One region of the Paenibacillus sp. F024 genome, then DNA from elsewhere that is predicted to be linked to it. Evidence: riboswitches for the same ligand, from Rfam matches in the RefSeq annotation. Region 1 holds a riboswitch; the other holds the start of a gene.
The links. Region 1 has a riboswitch for thiamine pyrophosphate ahead of ACZYR9_RS11415 (ABC transporter ATP-binding protein). Riboswitches for the same ligand answer to the same signal wherever they lie in the genome.
Positions count from the first base shown of each region.

Region 1 (6,845 bases):
GTCCGGGATGGAAGCGGGAACGGTTTATATCAAAGGGCTGGAAAAGCTTGATTATCTCAGTCAATCGGCTGTCAGCCAATGGTTGGAACGGCAGCCATACAAAGTGATCCTGTCCTTTAAGGAATCTCCCAAGGCCATGCTCGACAAAGGCATCGTATGTGAAGAGCTGTATAAGCTGATGTCGAGGCATCCCGTTTATATTCCGTCCTTACGTGAGAGAATCGAGGATCTGGATGAATATATTCGTTATTTTATTGGAAAATCAAATGAAAAGTACGGAAAGCAAATCGTCGGAATTCGCCGCGAGGTGCTGGAAAAGCTGTCTGACTTTGCATGGAAAGGGAACCTCGAAGAGCTGGAACATATGATCGACTCCTTTGTGAGGATTTCCAAAGGACAATACATTGAAGACAACGTGCTATCCCTGCTTCCAATGCATTCCCGCATAAAGAAAAGCGCGGCCCGCAGCGGCTTTATGGAAATCGATATTCAGCAAACGCTTGAGGATATCGAACACGAAATTATTCAACGCGTGCTCGAAGAGGAGCATATGAATCAATCCAAAGCGGCCAAGCGGCTGGGCATCACGAGAGCTACCTTGTGGAGAAAGCTAAAGCAGACCAGAAACGAGTGAGAGTGTTTTGTTTTTAAACACTTTCACTCGTTTTTTTACAAAATTAAAAGTTTTTATTGATTTACTGGCGATTAAATATTATGATTTAGAGTAACGAAAGCGATTTTTTGAGAAATATATGTATAAAAATTAAACATTTTTCATTTAAAAGAGGTGAATGCGTTGAAGTTAGCGATGATTGCTGATGATTTGACAGGAGCTAATGATAGCGGAGTGCAGCTGGCTAGATACGGTTTAAATACGTCGGTCTTATTCGCGCTGGATGAAACCGCTATCGCTCGGGATGCCATTGTCATCGATACGGATAGCCGCTGGCTGCCCCCGAGCCAAGCCTATGACAAGGTCAAAGAAGCGTCGCAGGTTCTTAAATCGGGCAGCTTTGATGTGATCTACAAAAAAGTGGACTCCACGCTGAGAGGAAATCTTGGGACGGAGATCGATGCTCTATACGACGCGTTTCAACCGGATTTCGTCGTGATTGCTCCGGCCTATCCGAAGAATGGCCGAACCACCGTCAAGGGCATTCACTACCTTCACGGCAAGCCTTTGGGCGAGACGGAAATCGCAAGAGATCCGAAAACGCCTGTGCGCGATTCCTATATCCCAAGACTTGTGCAGAATCAATCGGAGCGCTCGGTGGCTTTGGTGACTTATGAGGAACTGAGATCCGGGCTCGAACCGGTTCAGGCCAAGCTGAAGCAATGTCAAGAGGATCAGATCCGGTACATCGTATTTGATGCCGAACAGGAAGACGATTTGCGGCTTATTGTTCAAACGGTGTCCCAAAGCGGCTATTCCGTTTGTTGGGTAGGCTCGGCAGGATTGGCTAATTATTTACCGGAGGTTTACGGGCTTGAACCAAAGCAGATCAAGCTGGAAATTCCGCAGGATCAGAAGCCTGTGCTGCTCGTTGCCGGCAGTGTAAGTCCAACCACCCGCAAACAGCTGGACATTGTCGTTGAACAGCCTCATATTAAAGGTATAGAGCTGCGCTCCTCTTTGCTTGTAGCCGATGAAGAATCCCGTAAGGCGGAAATCCAAAGAGCATATGAGGATGCCATGCAGGCACTTCGGGAGCAGGCTGATATTGCTCTGTTTTCCTCCGGAAAGCCTGAAGATATTGAAGAGGCCCAACGGCTGGGCAAAAAGAACGGAATGGACGAAAGCGCGGTGAGCAATTCGATCTCCGCCGCACTGGGAACAGTAACCTCCCGTCTGATCGAAGCCTGCGAATTGAAGGGCTTGGTGTTAACCGGAGGAGATACGGCCAAGCAGGTCTGTACCCAGCTTGGCGTGACCGGATTCCAACTCATTGCCGAAGTGGAAACCGGCATCCCGCTCGGCCGTACAATTGGAGCCAAGCCGATGTATGCCATCACTAAAGCGGGGGCATTCGGAACGGATTTATCGCTGCTTAATTCCATACAAAAGCTCAAGGGGGAATAAACTGTATGAAACCAGTTATAGGGATAACGATGGGTGATGCTGCCGGTATCGGACCGGAAATCATTGTAAAGGCGCTGCAATCGGCTCAGGTGTATGAGCAGTGCAAGCCGGTCGTCATTGGGGATTATAAAATTTTGGAACGGGCCAGAAGCATCGTGCAGGCCGATGTGAAGATTAATAAAATCAGTCAACTGAGCGAGGCTCTGTTTGAGCATGGCACTATCGACTGCGTTGATCTGGATATTTTGCCTGCGGATCTGCCGTTTGGACAGGTTTCGAGTGAAGCGGGGAACGCGGCTTTCCAATTTATTAAAAAGGCCGTGGAGCTTGCCAAAGACAAGGAAATTCATGCGATCTGCACCGCGCCGCTGAATAAAGAAGCCCTTCATAAGGGAGGACATCTGTATCCGGGCCATACCGAAATTTTGGCCGAGTTAACCGGTACCGAGGACTACTCGATGCTGCTGTCCTCTCCGAATCTGAAGGTCATTCATCTGACGACCCATGTGGGCTTGATTAAAGCGATCGAGATGATTAACCCGGAAAGAACGTATACGGTCGTTAAGCTGGCTCATGAGACGCTTACCCGCGCCGGGAAGACCGAGCCGAGAATTGCGGTATGCGGGATTAATCCTCATGCCGGTGAGAACGGCTTGTTCGGGAACGGGGAAGAAGAAGAGAAGCTCATTCCGGCCATTGAGAAAGCCAAAGCGGAGGGCATCAATGTAACAGGGCCGTACCCGGCCGATACGTTGTTTTTCCGTGCGGTCCGCGGGGACTTCGATATCGTGGTCGCCTGCTATCATGACCAAGGCCATGGTCCGATCAAGGTATTGGGATTGGAAGAAGGAGTCAATATTACGGTCGGATTAAAGGGCGGGATCATTCGTACCTCGGTAGATCACGGTACCGCTTTTGATATTGCCGGTAAAAATATTGCCGATGAGCGGAGTATGCTGGCCGCGCTGCGGGATGCCATCGAATTGGCTCCAAAAGATATCTAAGACAAAAGAGCCTGTGTTCCAATGGAGGAATACAGGCTCTTTCTTGACCGCCGGCCACCTATAGCGTATCATGAATATAATTGTATACAGCGTGGGAGCCCGGAGAACCGGGCTGAGAGTACGGCTGGTCCGCCGTTAACCATTTGAACCTGTTGGGTCATGCCAGCGTAGGGAGAGGTGAGGGACACACTTTGCTATGGGCAAGGTGTGTTTTTGTTAGTTGAAGGCAGGGGGAGGATCTAGGTGGCCTACCTGGAGTTTCAAGATGTAAGTCACAACTATAACGGGAAGCATCAGGTCATCCATGGGCTGCAGCTGCAAGTTCAGAAGGGGGAGTTTGTGTCCCTGGCCGGTCGAAGCGGCTGCGGCAAGACGACCTTGTTAAAGCTGGCGGCAGGTCTGCTCGCGCCTGACGAAGGGACGGTCTTGATCGCGGACAAGCCGGTCACGCAGCCGCAAACCCAAGTCGGCGTGGTCTTTCAGGCGCCTACTTTGTTGGAGTGGCAGACGGTAAGAGATAATGTCCTGCTTCCGGTGTCGTTGCTCCGCAAGCCGACCCGGGCCGACCGCGAGGCTGCGGACGCCTACCTTCAGCGAATGGGGCTTGCTCTGCATGCCGATAAGTATCCCGCCGAGCTGTCCGGCGGTCAGCAAAGCCGCGTAGGCATTGCCCGGGCCTTGATCCGGGAGCCGTCCTTGCTGCTGATGGACGAGCCCTTTGCTGCGCTGGATGCTCTGACAAGGGAGTCGCTGCAGGAAGACCTTCTCCAGCTGTGCAGGAGCAGGAAGATCACGGTTCTTTTTATTACCCATGACATTACGGAAGCCGTGTATTTATCGGACCGTGTCATCGTTCTTCATGGCGGAGGCATTGCCGGCGAATATTCCGTTCCTTTGCCGGATGAGCGCCATTATGAAATGCGCTATGACAGCGAATTTAACCGGGTTTGTCTGGCGGTGAGACAGGCGATGGAAGGAGGAGGCCGGAAGTGATTCGGAATGCAGTTCTTCCGTTCGGGCTTTTTGTACTGCTGATCGCCGCATGGGAAGGCTTTGTCCGTTCCAGCGGGGTTTCGGAGCTGGTACTGCCTGCTCCGTCGGTCATAGCCGATACCCTGTGGACGGGCTTGGTTACGGGATATTTTACAAAACATATCGGCCAAACGCTGCTTGAGATTGTACTCGGCTTGCTGCTGGGCGGCTTGTTCGGGGTTCTTTGCGGGATCGGGATGGGCGAATGGGCGTGGTTAAGACGGCTGTTATCCCCTTATGTCGTGGCCAGTCAAGCCGTGCCCAAGCTGGCTCTGGCTCCGCTGTTTATGATCTGGTTCGGATTCGGGACAACCCCCAAAGTCGTCATCACGGCGCTGATTTCCTTCTTTCCTCTGCTGGAAAGCACCGTTACCGCGATTCACTACGTAGACCCGTTGAAGCGGGACTTGTTCCGGGTGCTGGGCGCCTCCCGCTGGCAGACGTTGCTCCGGCTGAAGCTTCCGGCGGGCTTGCCCGGAATTCTTTCAGGACTTCGCGTCGCTGTGGTGCTGGCCGTGGTGGGGGCGGTGGTCGGTGAGTTTATCGGGGGCAACCAAGGCCTCGGGGCGCTGATCATCGCCTCCCAGGGGATGATGGATACACCTCTGATGTTCGCCGTACTGCTGCTGCTCACCGTGCTCGGCATGGCCCTGTATCAGATCGTTATTGTTGTTGAGAGGATCAAGCTAAAACCATATAAAAGGGAGAAAGATCAATGAAAAAATATTCGATTGCAGCCATGATGTTGGCGGGGAGCCTGCTGTTATCGGCCTGCGGCACCTCGTCGTCCCATGATGCCAATTCGGCTCCACCGGCCGCTCAAGCGCCGGCGCAAACGCAAAAGGTCGTCATGGCCAGCTGGAGCAAGCCGATCACCGAACAGACGAATCTTTATCATGCCGAGGAGCAGGGCTGGTTTAAGGAAAAGGGCATCGATTTTACTTTTGTTCCGGGAGCCGGGGGCGGAGATGCGATTAAGAACATCCTGTCCAAGCAGGCCGACATTGCGTTTACCGATCCGGGGTCCCTGTACTTTGCACTAGATAAAGGCGAGAAGCTGCACGTTATTTATAATATTTATCCTCAAAACGTATTCAATATCGTGTCTTTGAAGGATAAGAACATTCAGGAGCCCAAGGATCTCAAAGGCAAAAAAATCGGCGTATACAGCTTGTCCAGCGGCACCCGGCATAACCTGCTGGTCGTTCTGAATCAGGCGGGCTTAACGGAGAAGGATGTCACGCTCGTGGAAACCGGCGTTTCCAATTTTGCTCCTCTGATTCAAGGGCAGGTTGATGCTACGGCGGCTACGGATACCGGTCTGGCCGATGCGAAGCTGAAGGGACTCGGAGAAGTGAATGTAATCAACGTGAAGGACTCCTTGAACGTACCCAGCGACGTATTCGTTGTAACCGAGGAGACCTTCCAGCAGAAGAAAGAAATGCTGAAAAATTTCCTTGAGGTGTACAAAAAAAGCGCCGAGTGGATGATTCAAAATCCGGATGCGGCGGCTGAATTAGCTGTGACCAAAGCGATCGACGGAAAAGATAAAGCCCGCAATGTGGAAATCATCAAGCTGCGCAATGCATCCACAGTATCCGCAGATACGGACAAAAACGGACTCGGTTGGCTGGATGCGTCGGTACTGCAGCAAGGTGCCGAGGTATATAAGAAGCTAGGTCTGATCCAGAATAACTTGAATCTTGGCGATATCGTAACGAACGACCTAGTTCCGAAGAAGTAGCCGCACAGATGCGGTCCGGCATCCATATTAGTCCATATGGGAACCGTGCTATAGGGAGGGGGATGCACATTGAAGGCGGAATCGAAAGAAATCGTACAGCATATTTTGGAATATATCGAGCGCTTCTCGGCAGGAGATGTGACGGAGGCCGAATCGGAGGCTTTGTTTCAGGAGACGGCTTTAAAGCTGTTTCGCTATCAATTTCAACACAATGCAGCGTACAAGAAATATGCCCAAGCCAGGCGTAAATCTCCATTAACGGTAAAGGATTGGCGGGACATTCCGCCGATCCCGATTCAGGCGTTCAAAGAGCTGACGCTATCGTGCGAGCCTGCGGAGGAAGCGGAAGCCGTATTCATGACCAGCGGAACGACGAATGCGGACAAGCGGGGAAGGCATTACCATCCGACCTTGGAGGTATGGGATGCCTCGATGGCACCTCCTTTCAAACATTATGTGCTTCCGGATCGTGAACGGATCACCGTGCTGGTGCTGTCTCCGGCAGCCGACGTGAATCGCAATTCTTCCCTCTCCCGTTATTTGACGAAGGCTGTGGAGCATTACGGTACACCCGGAAGCCGCTATTTTTACTCGCAAGACAACGGTTTGGATATGGAAGGGGCTCTTGCGACGCTGCAGGAATGTGCTGCCCGTAACGAACCGGTGCTTCTGATCGGGGCGACCTTTGCTTATGTGCATTTGCTGGATTACTGTGCGGCATATGGCTATCGAGTCGAGCTTCCGGAGGGGAGCCGTCTTTTTGACACCGGCGGTCTGAAGGGACAGTCCCGCGAAATTACCGCGGAGGAGCTTTACCAAAAGATCGAAGGGCATTTTGGCCTAGAGCGCGAGTTCTGCATCAATATGTACGGGATGACGGAGCTCAGCTCCCAAATCTATGATCAAACGATACGCAGCCGCATACTGACGGGGCGAGCCGTGCATGAAAAAGCGAATCCGCCCTGGATTCGGACACTCGTTCTTC
Region 1 is NZ_JBVASZ010000009.1:40,248-47,092, forward strand. Features, by position in the region: gene ACZYR9_RS11400 (sigma-54-dependent Fis family transcriptional regulator) at 1-634, shown strand, start outside; gene ACZYR9_RS11405 (four-carbon acid sugar kinase family protein) at 797-2,080, shown strand; gene pdxA (4-hydroxythreonine-4-phosphate dehydrogenase PdxA) at 2,086-3,084, shown strand; TPP riboswitch at 3,166-3,275, shown strand; gene ACZYR9_RS11415 (ABC transporter ATP-binding protein) at 3,328-4,077, shown strand; gene ACZYR9_RS11420 (ABC transporter permease) at 4,074-4,835, shown strand; gene ACZYR9_RS11425 (ABC transporter substrate-binding protein) at 4,832-5,860, shown strand; gene ACZYR9_RS11430 (LuxE/PaaK family acyltransferase) at 5,930-6,845, shown strand, end outside.

Region 2 (6,845 bases), on a different contig from region 1:
GCAGAATAGCGGCAATGATGTCGCCCAGCTGTCCGGAATACGCCGCCCTCAGCATATGCGATGTATAAGCGTAGGCCGTCGGCGCCGGCTCGAATGCCTTCTGTTCCTCTTCGGTGATGCCCAGCAGCTTCGAGAACTTCTCATGCAGAGCCAGCTCGGCTTCATAAGTGCCCTGAGCATGTATGGCCATACGGTTCACGGTGTATAAATCGTTGGCCTTGGCGGCCCCCAATGTCTGCACCCTTGCAAACTGCGACAAATAATAGGCGTCGTTCAGCACATAATGCCGAAAGCAGCTGAGCGGCAGCGTGCCGTCGCCAATGCCGCGAACGAACGGATGCTCGAAGCTGGCCTTCCAGCTTGCATCCGCCGCCCGGCGAAGGTGTTCGGAAAATTTCATCGGAAATTCCCTCCGTTTCTCCATTCAGATTCGTTAACAGCCCAGCTTCTAACTTGTTCTTACATCGCTGATGCCGAAATACGGAAACTCCTGTCCAAGCCATTGCGCGACGATCCAGATCAGCAGCATGACAGCGATCAGTATGGCATCCTTGCCCGACCAGCCGATCAGATAGTAATAGGAACGCTGCTTGACCAAAGAGAACCGTTTGGCCTCCATGGCTACTGCGATCCGCTGGGCCCGGCGAATACTTTGAGCCAGCAGCGGAATGGCGTACCTTTGGAGGGCTTCCACCCAGCCCCGGATCCCATTGGCTCTCTTTACGCCGCGGACCTTGAGAGCCATCTTCAGCGTGCGGTATTCGTCGGACACCATCGGCAGCAGCCGCATAGCGGCCATAAAGCTGTAAGCATACTTGGCCGGAAGCCGCAGCTGCTGCATCAGGGAATAAAACAACCGGACGGGACTCGTCGTCAGTCCGAACAGCAGGCCGATCAGCGCCATATTGACCGATTTCAGCCCGATATGCATGCCGCGATAGAAGCTTTCCTCCGTGATGTGTATGAGTCCCCAGCGCAGCCAGGTCGTCTCTCCTTTGCCGAAAAACACCATGGACGTCGCCGACGATACGAACATCAGCGCGAAGGGCAGCGTCAAAAGCAGCAGCCGGCGCATCGGATGGCCGGCTGCTGCAAAGAACAATAGCGCAAGCATCCAGGTCATATGGATAACCACATTCAAATTATGGGTCAGCAGTACGAGCATAAACATGCCTATGGAAACGACCAGCTTAAAGGCCGGGTTGACGCGGTGCAGCCACGTTTCCTTGTATGACCAACGAAACGGCACAGCCCATCAGCTCCTTGGTTCTGCGGTAAGCGGCGGGCATGCCGCCGTGAACCGGCTTGTGTACTCTTCGGGGCTGAGCTCCGCGGCAAGACGCCCCTGCCGCACCTCCCAGACCCGGGTAGCCAACCTTCTTACAATTTCCGGATCGTGCGTGACCATAACAATGGCAACCCCTTCCTGCCGCCAAGTCTCCAGCTTCTCCAGCAGCGCGAACGTATTTGCGGCATCCTGGCCAAAGGTAGGCTCGTCAAGCAGAACAAGCCGCTGCGCTTTTACCGTTGCCGCCGCTACGCTGAGACGGCGCTTCTGCCCGAGCGACAGCTGATACGGATGCAAATTCCGGTGCCGATCGAGACCGAACCACTGCAGCAGCTCATCGGTTTTCTCCCGGGTCGCTTCCTCGGATTCCCCGTCGCGCCTGAAATTAAAAGCCAATTCATCATACACGCTGTTGGTCACAAACTGCATCTCCGGGTTTTGAAAAACATAAGCCGCCATACCGTTAATGTCGTCGAAGCCTTGTACCGGCCGTCCTGCAAGCCTGTAGCTGCCTCGGGTTGGAATCAATTGCATCAGGGATTGAAGCAGGGTGCTTTTCCCCGCGCCGTTCTCTCCCACCACAGCAACCCAGTCCCCGGGATACAAGCTTGCGGAATCGGCTTCGATCTTGGGGGTGTTCCCCTGATAGCCGATAAACCCGTGAAGTTGGACCAAAGGCTCCCTCTCCTTGGGAGGACCGCTTAAAAATCGGTCGTTATCCTTTGGGAACCGGTTCTCCTGGTCATCCCACACGCCCGGATACCAAATTCCGTACTCTTTAAGCATCGGCTTGTAATCCCGGAAAATATGCTCCGGCTTTCCGTCTGCAGTGATACGCGCGTGAACGTCAAAGAGGATCACCCGATCTACGAAATCGACAATTTCGTCAATTTTGTGCTCTACTATAATAACGGTCTTATCCTGAGTGATTTGTTTTACGGTTTGCCATACCTCGGACGTCCCTTTCGGGTCGAGGAGCGATGTCGGCTCATCGAGAAACCAGACGTCAGGCTTCAGCGCCAGCAGCGAGGCGATAGCCAGCCGCTGCTTCATTCCCCCGGAAAGCGCAGCAATCGGCACATGAGGATCATCCAGAGCCAGTCCAACCTGCTCCAGACACTGCTTGATCATCTCCGGCATTCGTTCATGGGGGATCCCGATATTCTCAAGCGCAAACGCAATTTCTTCATCTGCATATGGCATGCAGAACTGGGAGTCCGGGTCTTGAAACAAGTACCCCCACGAAGAGGGAATCCCGATGCCTTCATATTTGAGCGGCACCTCCAATGCCTCAGGAATCAGCCCGCTTAAGACCTGCAGAAGCGTAGATTTACCGCAGCCGCTTGGACCAAGCAGCAGCACCTTTTGCCCTACAGGCACGGCCGCCGTCAAATCATCGAACAGCAGCGACGGACTGCCCGGAAACTTCAGCCTAAGCTGCGAAACCCAGGCGATGAAATGGTCCGCATATGGCTGTCCTCCGTTCACTGCCCCCTCTTCCTTTCCAAAGCCTCATAATCGTCGGCGCTCGCCGGACGCACAAGCTGGGTGACTCCGGTTTTTTCCAATGCCTTCACAAGAAGGTAGGCCAGAGGCCCGCCGAAGAGATACCCGCCGATAAACCTCATGACGATATAAAGAATCAGACTCCAGGTTTGCAATTCCAGAAGATAGCCTTTGAGAAAATCGAGCGCAAGCGCGGCCGCTCCTGCAGCAACTCCGGCGAGACCGGCTGCGGTCGCAGAGTATCGTTTATAGAGGAACAAGGCAAAAATCAGCTCCGCGCCAATCCCCTGCAGCACTCCATACGTAAGCAGCTCAACACCGTACGGAGAACCGGTGATCAGCTCGCCGGAGGCTGCGGCCACTTCCGCCAGCAGAGCGACCCCGGGCTTGCGGATGATCAGGAATGCGACGGTTGCTGCCATAAACCACATTCCGTACATCAATTGGTCAAGCTGGATGCCCGGAAGCTTGGCCAGGTTATAGATGTCGGTCCATACCCTATAAATGATACCGAACACAACCGCAATGACGACCGTAACCAAAATATCCGTTAGCTTCAAGCGTTTGGACATGGTATCCTCTCTCCTTTTTTATCATGTCATGGGAGCCTGCAGGGAGAATGACGGCAAAAAGGCCGCTCCCCATGAAGGAAGCGGCCATATAAGCACAGAAAAGGCACATGTGCCCTACGATCTCCACTTTCCTACGCTGGCATAAACCAGATCAGGTTCAGAGGGTCTAGGATCTACCGATCCAATCTCAGCCTTTGCGGCTCCCCTAGTGACATAGAACATCATATCACGGTTGAACTATTTGTCAATGGAGAAATATTGCATAAAATGCTATAGCCAATCCCACCTTCTTCTGATACAATAATCATTGCTTGCACTTTCGAGCTTTGTACCGATATGCTGTTAATTTAAAGCGCTATCACGTGCGAAGGGTGAGATGGGATGAATGACATGATATCGATGCAGCGGGAAGCAGAGCGTTTCATTACACCGGATCTGGTATCCCAATGCGCCTACTGCACCATGATCTCTCCCGACCCCAAGTACAAAACCCCCGTATACTGCACCAAATACTCCGGATCAAGCCAGCCGATTCTGGTTAATCTGGCCGCTTGTCTTTCCTGCGGGGAATACAAAAACCGCCAATAAGGCTTAATGCTTTAGCTATAGCCGACAAGAAATGCTCCTGCTGGAGCTTTTCTTGCTTTATAAGGGTCGTTTTATGATTGCTTTGTGCTCCGTTCTGTGTCAAGATAAGCGTTAGATTCGCTTACTTACATTATGAGAAAACAGGTGAACCTTTCCATTATGAAGATTTCGCTATTCCGGCTTCTGACTGAGCTTTCCTCACGCAAGACCGTGTCGAAACTGACGGGAGCCTTCGCCAAATCCAAAGCCAGCAAAGCGCTGATTCCCCGCTTTATCCGCACTTACGGCATTCGCGAACAGGATGCGGAAAAAGCGGTTCATGAGTATGCTTCTTTAAACGAATTTTTTACCCGAAGGCTAAAAAGCGGTTTGCGTCCGATCGATGATACCCCCAATACCGTAGTCAGCCCCGTCGATTCGCTGATCACCGGGATGGGCGACATTCGGGAGGGATTGATCGTCAATGTGAAAGGGCAGGACTATACGATCGATGAGCTGCTGAATCAAAGTCCCCGTATGATCAATTACAAGCATGGATTTTATTATGTACTCTATTTGAGTCCCACCGACTATCACCGGATTCATTCGCCCGTGACAGGCACCATTCTGGAGAAGGAGCATATCGCAGGCAAGGTATATCCGGTGAATGACTTCGGACTCAAGCATATGCGGCGGGTCCTCAGCCGCAATGAACGTTTGATTACTTATATTCAGCATGAAACCGGGGAAGTCGCCGTCGTGAAGGTAGGCGCGTTAAATGTCAGCAGCATTCAATACGTTACCCCGCTTCCGGCGGAGCTAAGCCGCGGTGACGAGCTGGCCTACTTCGAATTCGGATCTACTATTGTACTGCTAACCGAAACGGGCACCTTCATCCCGCGCCAAGACTTAAAGGTCGGGAGCAGGGTTGCCATGGGTGAAGCGCTCGGAACAACGAAACAGAAGGATTAGACCGTAAAAGCCTAATCCGTCAGGAAAGGAGCGTTCTGCCATGCAGGCGCAAACCGGAGCGGCGGCTTCGGGACCGGTCTTTCAGAAGGCCCCGGAGTCCAATGCGAAACCAACCGTATTTCGTATACTGCTTGCCATCAGCTTGGTCCATTTGTTCAATGATTCGATTCAGTCGGTCATACCGGCGATTCTCCCGATTTTGAAGGATTCGATGAATTTGACCTACATGCAATCGGGTCTTATCGTGTTTGCGCTCAATATGACCGCTTCGGTCATGCAGCCGGTCATCGGCCTATATTCGGACCGCCGTCCTTCCCCTTACATGCTGCCCCTGGGAATGGGCTTCACCTTCATCGGGGTGTTGGGACTGGCTCTGGCGCCGAATTACTGGCTGGTTCTGCTGTCCGTACTGCTCGTCGGACTCGGCTCCGCCGTCTTCCACCCGGAAGGCTCGCGGGTAGCCTACATGGCCGGAGGCTCAAGACGCGGACTCGCGCAATCGATCTTTCAGGTCGGCGGCAACTCGGGGCAATCCCTGGCACCGCTGATGACAGCCCTTATCTTCGTACCGCTCGGACAATTCGGAGCAATCTGGTTCACGGCGGTAGCCGGTCTGGCCATTCTTGTTCAGCTCTTTATCTCACGCTGGTACAGCGGCTATATCGCAGCTCATCCGCCCGCGGCAAAAAAGAACGGCGTACGGGTCATGAGTCCTTTGCGCAAAAAACAGATTACGTTTGCCGTACTGACCTTGATTTTTCTCGTGTTCGCCCGGTCATGGTACCATGCCGGAGTTACCATTTATTATCCGTTTTACTTGATGGAAAAGTTCGGCATTCCTTTGGAAAAGGCCCAGATCTACATCTTCCTGTTTGCTGCGGCAGGCGCACTCGGCACCTTCATGGGCGGTCCGCTGTCCGATAAATTCGGACGGCGCAACCTGATCTTCTTCTCCATGGTAGGCTCCGCACCGCTGGCCGCGGTTTTACCTTATGCCAATGCGTTTTGGGCGTACGTCATTTTGCTCATCAACGGATTCATCATCTTATCGAGCTTCTCGGTCACGGTCGTTTATGCTCAGGAGCTGATTCCAGGCAAAATTGGAACTGTGTCCGGACTGGTCACGGGCTTGGCCTTTGGTCTGGGGGCATTGGGAGCCGTGGCCCTCGGGGGGCTGATCGACATACTGCATCTTCCCGTGGTCATGCAGATGGTCAGCTTCCTTCCTCTGATCGGCCTACTGACCTTCTTCCTTCCGCGTGACCGTACCCTCAAGGAATGGGCACAGGAAGCGTAACCTGAAAAATGGAAAGCACGATACCGCCAGTTGCAGGTGGATCGTGCTTTTTTGCTTCCTGAAGAACCATAACCCCTATATGCTTGCGTAAGTACGGACAACGTAAACCGAATTGACTCATCCATTGTATAAACAGATAAACAGATGAAGCTCATCATCCGAAGTCGACAATTGATTAGTTATTACTGCGCAGCCTGCCCGGCGCCGCGGGATATGGATACCCTATATCCGCTGAATTTTTTCACATTCATGACCGCCTGCTCAAACAGTAGGTAGCTGCCCTTGATCCCGATCAGACGATCCGTAATCACTGGTGATTTGTCCAGGTCATACGTCTTGATTTTCTGAAGCGACTCCAATTGCGGGTAAACGAATTCGAATACCTCTGTTTCATTGAGCAAATACGGCTTAAAGGCATCCGGAACATGGGCGAGAATTTCTTCTCTGCTTTGAAGCAGTTCCACCTCGCTGACTTCACCCTTTAACATTTTACGCCAGTCCGTTTTGTCCATCACGTGCTTGCTAAGTTCAAACTCCAGCTCTCCCGCAAGCTTTCTTGTCGGGAGCTCCGCGATGGGAATCGCCCGAACGGCCCCTTGATCCGTCCAGCGCTTCATTTGGTTACCCTTCCGGGTTAGACCTA
Region 2 is NZ_JBVASZ010000012.1:30,290-37,134, forward strand. Features, by position in the region: gene tenA (thiaminase II) at 1-400, opposite strand, end outside; gene ACZYR9_RS13935 (energy-coupling factor transporter transmembrane component T family protein) at 449-1,249, opposite strand; gene ACZYR9_RS13940 (ABC transporter ATP-binding protein) at 1,256-2,776, opposite strand; gene ACZYR9_RS13945 (ECF transporter S component) at 2,773-3,366, opposite strand; TPP riboswitch at 3,478-3,583, opposite strand; gene ACZYR9_RS13950 (hypothetical protein) at 3,748-3,954, shown strand; gene asd (archaetidylserine decarboxylase) at 4,114-4,905, shown strand; gene ACZYR9_RS13960 (MFS transporter) at 4,946-6,202, shown strand; gene ACZYR9_RS13965 (DUF2797 domain-containing protein) at 6,385-6,845, opposite strand, start outside.
Region 2: another riboswitch for thiamine pyrophosphate. It lies ahead of ACZYR9_RS13945 (ECF transporter S component); the one in region 1 lies ahead of ACZYR9_RS11415 (ABC transporter ATP-binding protein).